One region of the Achromobacter sp. AONIH1 genome, then DNA from elsewhere that is predicted to be linked to it. Evidence: riboswitches for the same ligand, from Rfam matches in the RefSeq annotation. Region 1 holds a riboswitch; the other holds the start of a gene.

Evidence for each region. A riboswitch is a leader RNA that binds a small molecule or an ion and turns the genes downstream of it on or off. The one in region 1 is predicted to bind glycine.
Region 2: it holds a riboswitch for glycine, as region 1 does, so the genes downstream of both, gcvT (glycine cleavage system aminomethyltransferase GcvT) here and C2U31_RS16500 (D-amino acid dehydrogenase) in region 1, are expected to answer to the same signal.

Annotation. Positions count from the first base shown of each region.
Region 1 is NZ_CP026124.1:3,590,366-3,593,763, forward strand. Features, by position in the region: gene C2U31_RS16495 (MFS transporter) at 1-346, shown strand, start outside; gene C2U31_RS16500 (D-amino acid dehydrogenase) at 418-1,644, opposite strand; glycine riboswitch at 1,691-1,772, opposite strand; glycine riboswitch at 1,776-1,877, opposite strand; gene ampC (class C beta-lactamase) at 2,050-3,216, shown strand; gene C2U31_RS16510 (3-hydroxybutyryl-CoA dehydrogenase) at 3,281-3,398, opposite strand, start outside.
Region 2 is NZ_CP026124.1:97,426-100,823, forward strand. Features, by position in the region: gene gcvH (glycine cleavage system protein GcvH) at 1-181, opposite strand, end outside; gene gcvT (glycine cleavage system aminomethyltransferase GcvT) at 269-1,369, opposite strand; glycine riboswitch at 1,450-1,584, opposite strand; glycine riboswitch at 1,614-1,708, opposite strand; gene C2U31_RS00405 (ZIP family metal transporter) at 1,818-2,711, opposite strand; gene C2U31_RS00410 (superoxide dismutase) at 2,737-3,351, opposite strand.

The sequences.
Region 1 (3,398 bases):
CGCCGGCGCCACGCTGGTCGGCGCGGCGGGGCTCGCGCTGACCGCCGCCTACATCGGCAATCCCGTGCTGGCGATGGCCGCGCTGAGCGTGTCCGCCATCGGCGTGCTGGGCGCGTTTCCCGTGTTCTGGGCGATTCCGGCGGGCTTCTTGACCGGCACGGCAGCCGCCGGCGGCATCGCCTTCATCAATTCGGTCGGCAACCTGGCGGGCTTCGCCACGCCCTTCATGATGGGCTGGATGAAGGAATGGACCGGCGGCGTGGCCGCCGGCCTGTACGTGGTGGCCGCCATGCAGCTGACCTCGACCGCGATCGTCGCGCTGGCGATGCGCCGGCTGGCGCGCTAGCGCAAGGCGACGGGCGGCCACCCGCTGGCGGCGAACGGCGGTCCGCCGGTTGCGGCCGCGTCCGCGTCGTCTCAGTGCGGCCGCAACCGTTCGCCGACGCTAGCCGCCAGCAATTGCGCGGTGGCCGCCGACAAGGTCCAGCCCAGGTGGCCGTGGCCGGTGTTGTAGAACACGCCCGGCCGCTTGCCCGGACCCACGCGCGGCATCATGTCCGGCGTCATCGGGCGCAGCCCGCACCAGGGCACCACGCGCGCCGTCCTGACGCCGGGGAAGTGGCGGCGGGTCCAGTCCACCAGCGGCTGCACGCGTTCGGCGCGGATGTCCAGGTTGTAGCCGTTGAACTCGGCGGTGCCGGCCACGCGGAAGCGGTCGCCCAGCCGGCTGGTGACGATCTTGGCGGCCTCGTCGAGCAGGCTGACGCGCGGCGCGGCCTCGCGGCTGGCGGCGTCGTCCAGGTGCACGCTGATCGAATAGCCCTTGACCGGATAGATGTTGACCGTGTCGCCCAGCTGCCGCGCGAAGCGTCGGCTGGCCGCGCCGGCGCAGACCACCACGGCGTCGGCCTGGTACCGGTCGTCGCCGCCGTCCGTGCCGGCCAGGTCCAGCGCGTAGCCCGTGCCGTCGGCCGCGATCGCGGCGACGTCGGCGTCCTGCACGAAGCGCACGCCCAGTCGCTCGCAGGCCTGGGCCAGCCCGCGCGTGAACTTGTGGATGTCGCCGGTGGCGTCGGACGGCGTGTAGAAGCCGGCGTGGCAGGCCGTTTGCAGCGCCGGCTCGATGTCGCGAGCCTCCTCGGGCGTGACCGCGTAGCGTTCCAGGCCGCCTTCGCGCAGCAGCTCGTTGCCGCGTCGCGCGGCCTCGAAGCTGGCGGCGTCGTGGTAGATGTGCAGGATGCCGCGCCGCTCCAGGTCGAAGTCGATGCCTTCGGCCTCGGCCATGTCGTACAGGTGCTGGCGCGCCTCGATCGCCAGCCGGGTGGTGGCGATGGTGTTGCGGCGGTGGTTGGGGATCTGGCGCATGAATTGCAGCAGCCAGGAATACTTGTGCCAGCTGAAGCGCGGATTGAGCAGCAGCGGCGCGTTGCTGCGGCCCAGCCAGCGCAGACCCTTGAGCACGGTGGCGGCGCTGTTCCAGACCTCGGCGTTGCTGGCCGACAGCTGGCCGCCGTTGGCGTAGGAGGTTTCCATCGCGGGATAGCGCTGGCGGTCGTAGACGGAAACGTCGTAACCCTGCTTGCGCAGGACGTAGGCGGACGTGACGCCGGTGATACCGGCGCCAATGATGGCGATGCGGGGCATGATTGCTCCAGATGGCGTGGCGACGGCCGGCCGGCCGCTGCACCCCATCTGTCCCGGTACCTGAGAGCTTTGCCCGGCGCGTGCCGGGGTTCCCCTTCGGTGGGCGCGCAATGCGCCTCTCTCCAGATCGTCTACACCGCGCAGTCCTGTCTGCCTGAGAGTTTCCGGGGCGGTTGCTCCGTCGGCGCCCGCCGCGCGGCCGGGCCGGGGCGAGTCTCTTCTGCGGGGTGTTTGCTACGACCGTGGCAGGATAGCCAAATATTTCGCGTCCTGGAATTCAGGGTTAGTACCAGTATGGGCGCGGCGGCGCTACCATCCTGGGTTCGCGCGGGGCGCGCGCCGGCATGCCGGTCGCCGCCGCCTGGCCCCGCCCGCCTTGCTTGCGCTGTTTTCCGGGAGTTCTCCATGCGCCTGTCCGCCTTGTTCCGCCGCTGCCTGCTGGCCGTTGCCCTTGCCGCATCGCTGCCCGCGTCGGCGCTGTCCCCCATCTACGACGCCGACGCCCGCGTGCGCGCGGCCGTGCTGACGGTGATGAAGCAGCATGAAATCGCCGGCATGGCGGTGGCCGTGACCCGGCAGGGCGAGCAGCATTTCTACAGTTTCGGCCTGGCATCCTGGGAGACGCGCGTCCCGGTCACCAACGACACGCTGTTCGAAGTGGGCTCGATCAGCAAGACCTATTCGGCCACCTTGGCCGCCTATGCGCAGGCGCTGGGTCGGCTGTCGCTGGCGGATCCGGTCGAGCGCCACGTGCCCGAGCTGGCGGGCAGCGCTTTTGGCAAGGTCTCGCTGCTGGGCCTGGCCACGCACACGGCGGGCGGCTTTCCGCTGCAGGTGCCTGACACGGTGCGCGACCGCGCCCAGCTCATGGCCTATCTGCAGGCCTGGCAGCCCAGCTACGCGGAAGGCACGCGCCGCACGTATGCCAATCCCAGCATCGGCATGCTGGGCGTGGTGACCGCCAATGCCATGGGCCAGGCCTATGTGCCGCTGATGCAGGGCACGCTATTGCCCAAGCTGGGCCTGCCCAGCACCTATCTGCAGGTGCCGGCCGACCAGATGGCGCGCTACGCGCAGGGCTACGACAAGCGCAACCAGCCGGTGCGCGTGAGTCCCGGCGTGCTGGCCGACGAGGCCTACGGCGTCAAGACCAGCGCCCGCGACCTGCTGCGCTTCGTGGAACTGAACCTGGGCGGCACCAGCGGCGACGCCAAGCTGGATCAGGCCATCGCCGACACGCACCGGGGCTACTTCGAACTGGGCGGCATGACGCAGGACCTGGTGTGGGAGCAGTACCGCTATCCGGCGCCGCTGGACACCGTGCTGGAAGGCAATTCCAACACGGTCGCCTTCGAGACGCACGACGTGCGCGCGCTGCGTCCGCCGCTGGCGCCGCGCGCCGACGCCTGGATCAACAAGACCGGCGCCACCAATGGCTTCGGCGCCTACGTCGCCTTCGTGCCGGGACGCCGGATCGGCATCGTGATCCTGGCCAACCGCAACTATCCCAACGCCGATCGCGTGCGCCTGGCCTATGAGGTGCTGGACGCGCTGGAGACGGGAGGCCGTTGAGCAGGCGCGCGGGGCAGTCGCGGCGGCGGGCGCTGCCCAGGCCGGTCCGCCGGACGGTCTCCGGTCAGGCGGCCGGCGCCGCGCCGGCCCCGGCCCCGGCCCCGGCCCAGTCCCGCGCCGAGCCGCAGCGCGGCAGCAGGCCCAGCAGCGCCAGCCGGTCGCGCAGCTGCTCCAGCCGCTGC
Region 2 (3,398 bases), 3.2 Mb from region 1:
ACTCGACCACGCCGGCGGTTTCGCCGGCGGCCAGCTTGGCGCCGACCTTGACGTCGCCGACGAAGACCAGGTCGCCCAGCTGGTCCTGGGCGGTGTCGGTGATGCCGACGACGAACACGTCGCCTTCGGCTTTGACCCATTCATGGGACTCGGTGTACTTGCGATCGGTGGGCAGGCTCATGGGAACTCCTGGGGCTATTCGGATGGGGGAAAGGGATTGCGCGCCTCGCGCGCGGGCCTGCCGGCCGGCGCGCGCGAAGCTTCGAGTTTACGAGTGTTCGACGGCTTTGCCGTTACGGACAAATGGCAGCTTGCAGACCAGGGCGGGCACCCACTTGCCACGGATGTCCACCTCGACCGTGTCGCCGGGAGCCACGCCCACGGGCAGGCGGGCGAAGCCGATGGACACGCCCAGCGTGGGCGACATGGTGCCGCTGGTCAGCTCGCCCGCGCCCTGCTTGGCGCGCACGGCCATGTGGGCGCGCATCACGCCGCGCTCCTGCAGCTTCAGGCCCAGGAAGGCGGCCGGGGTGGCGAATTGTTCCAGCGCGTCGCGGCCGATGAAGCGGCGCTCGGCGTTCTTCAGCGACACCGTCCAGGTCAGGCCGGCCTGGTCGGGCTGGATCAGCTCGTCCATGTCCTGACCGTAGAGATTCATGCCGGCTTCCAGGCGCAGCGTGTCGCGCGCGCCCAGGCCGCAGGGACGCACGCCTTGCGCCGCCAGGTCGCGCCACAACGCGACGGCCTGCGTGGCGGGCAGCACGATCTCGAAGCCGTCCTCGCCGGTGTAGCCGGTGCGGGCCACCAGCGTGTCGTCGCCCACCTGGGCGGCCACGAAGGGCGTCAGCGGTTCGCTGGCGGCCTGCCAGGCCGGACGCGCGGCCCAGACCTTGGCGCGGGCGTTCGGGCCCTGCACGGCGATCATGGCCAGGTCGCGGCGCGGCGCGATGGCCACGTCGAACTTGCCGGACTGCCGGACGCGCTGCATCCAGGCGATGTCCTTGTCGGCGGTGCCGGCATTGACCACGACGCGCCACTCATCGGCGGCGAAGAAATAGATGATCAGGTCGTCGATCACGCCGCCCTGCGGATTGAGCATGCAGCTGTACAGCGCCTTGCCCGGCACGGTCAGCTTGGCCACGTCGTTGGCGACCAGGCGTTGCAGGAAGGCGAAGGCGTCCGGGCCGGTCACGTCGACGTTGAGCATGTGCGAGACATCGAACATGCCGGCGTCCTGGCGCACGGCGTGGTGCTCTTCCAACTGCGAGCCGTAGGCCAGCGGCATGTCCCAGCCGCCGAAGTCGACCATTCGGGCGCCGGAGGCGATGTGTTCGTCGGCCAGCGGGGTGCGTTTGAGGGTTGCGGACATGCGCGGGAACTCCGGAGCGGCAGCGTTGCCAGGGTTGCGGAAAGCCGCCAGCGGACACGCGTCCACGGCACGGCTGAATCTTCCGCCCCTCTGTCCTTTTGCCTGAGAGTTGCCCCGCGTGGCGGGTGTGCACCTTCGGCGCCTGGGCTGCCCGCTACGTCCCCATTCGGGACGGCCTGAAAGGCGCGGCGCCAGGTCTCTCCAGAGTGCTGTTTTGCCGCGTCGACCGAAAACCGGGACAGGGCAAGCATGGACGGTATGGGTTACCTGAGCGATTCCGGGCGAATTGCGCCTTCGGCGGCGGCCAGCTTGATGGCCGCTCTCTCCCGCAACATGCGTGACAGCGGCGCAAGCATACATCGAAACCCCGGGCGCCGGAAAGCGAGGAAACCCGGCAGTCCGCGCGCCGTTCGGGCGGCCGCGACAGACCGGGAGCAAGCCGCCGCCACTAACCCAGCGCGGTGTCCAGCAGCATCATCAGCACGAAGCCCAGCATCAGCCCGCCGGTGGCATGGACCTCGTGTCCCTTGCGGTGCGATTCGGGAATGATTTCATGGCTGATGACGAAGAGCATGGCCCCGGCGGCAAAGCCCAGTCCCCACGGCAGCAAGGCCGCCGACCAGCCCACCACGGCAGCGCCCAGCACCGCGCCCAGCGGCTCGACCAGGCCCGACAGCATGCCCAGCGCCACAGCGAAGGCGCGCTTGTAACCAGCGGCCATCAGCGCCACCGCCACCACCAGCCCTTCGGGAATGTCCTGGATGGCGATGCCGGTGGCCAGCGCCGTGCCGCGCAGCGGGTCGTTGCCGGCATAGCCCACGCCGATGGCCAGCCCTTCGGGCAGGTTGTGCAGCGTGATGGCGAACACGAACAGCCAGGTGCGGCGCAGGCGATGCGCCTCGATGCCTTCCCTGCCCTTGATGAAATGCTCGTGCGGCAGGCAGCGGTCCATCAGCAGCAGCACCGCCGCGCCCAGCAGGATGGCGGCGCCCACCAGGATGCCGGCGCCCCAGGGGCCATACCCCAGCTCGCCCGCCGCGGCGATGCCGGGCGCCACCAGAGAGAAGGCGCTGGCGGCCAACATCACGCCGGCGCCAAAGCCGTACAGGCTGTCCTGCACTTTCTGCGGCAAGGTCTGGGCGAACAGCACGGGCAGCGTGCCCAGCGCGGTCGCGGCGGCGGCCATCATGCCGCCCAGCAGCGCGTCGGCCACGTGCGGCGCGCGCACGTCCAGGCAGACCCAAAGCTGGTACAGGGCCAGGCAGGACACCAGCACGGCCAGCGTCCAGATGCTGACGCTGGTGGCGGCCGGCCGGATCCGGTGTCGGCTGAATGTGTTCATGGGCGCCTCGCTGGCCTAACCGCGATCAGCCCACGGCGGCGGCGTAGCGGCGCGCCACCTCGGACCAATCGATCACGTTGTAGAACGCGCCGATGTACTCGGGACGGCGGTTCTGGTACTTCAGGTAGTAGGCGTGCTCCCATACGTCCAGGCCCAGGATCGGGGTATTGCCGTGCATCAGCGGGCTGTCCTGGTTGGCGCTGCTCTCGACCACGAGCTTGCCGGCCGGCGTCACCGACAGCCAGGCCCAGCCGCTGCCGAAGCGGGTCAGCGCGGCCTTGGTGAAGGCTTCGCGGAAAGCGTCCAGCCCGCCGAGGTCGGACGCGATGGCCTGCGCCAGCGCGCCGTCGGGCGCGCCGCCGCCGCGCGGCGACATCACGGTCCAGAACAGGCTGTGGTTGGCATGGCCGCCGCCGTTGTTGCGCACCGCCGCGGTGATGGCGGCGGGCAGCTGGTCCAGCCGCGCCACCAGCGACTCGACCGGTTCATCGGTCGACAGGCCGGCGCCTTCTAGGGCGGCGTTCAGGTTGTTGACGTAGGTCTGGTGATGCTTGCCGTGATGGATCTCCATCGTCAGCGCGTCGATGTGCGGCTCCAGCGCGTCATAGGCGTAGGGCAGCGCGGGCAAGGTATGGGCCATCAGATGTCTCCGTCAGATCGTCCCTCGGTGGCGGGAACGAATCACTA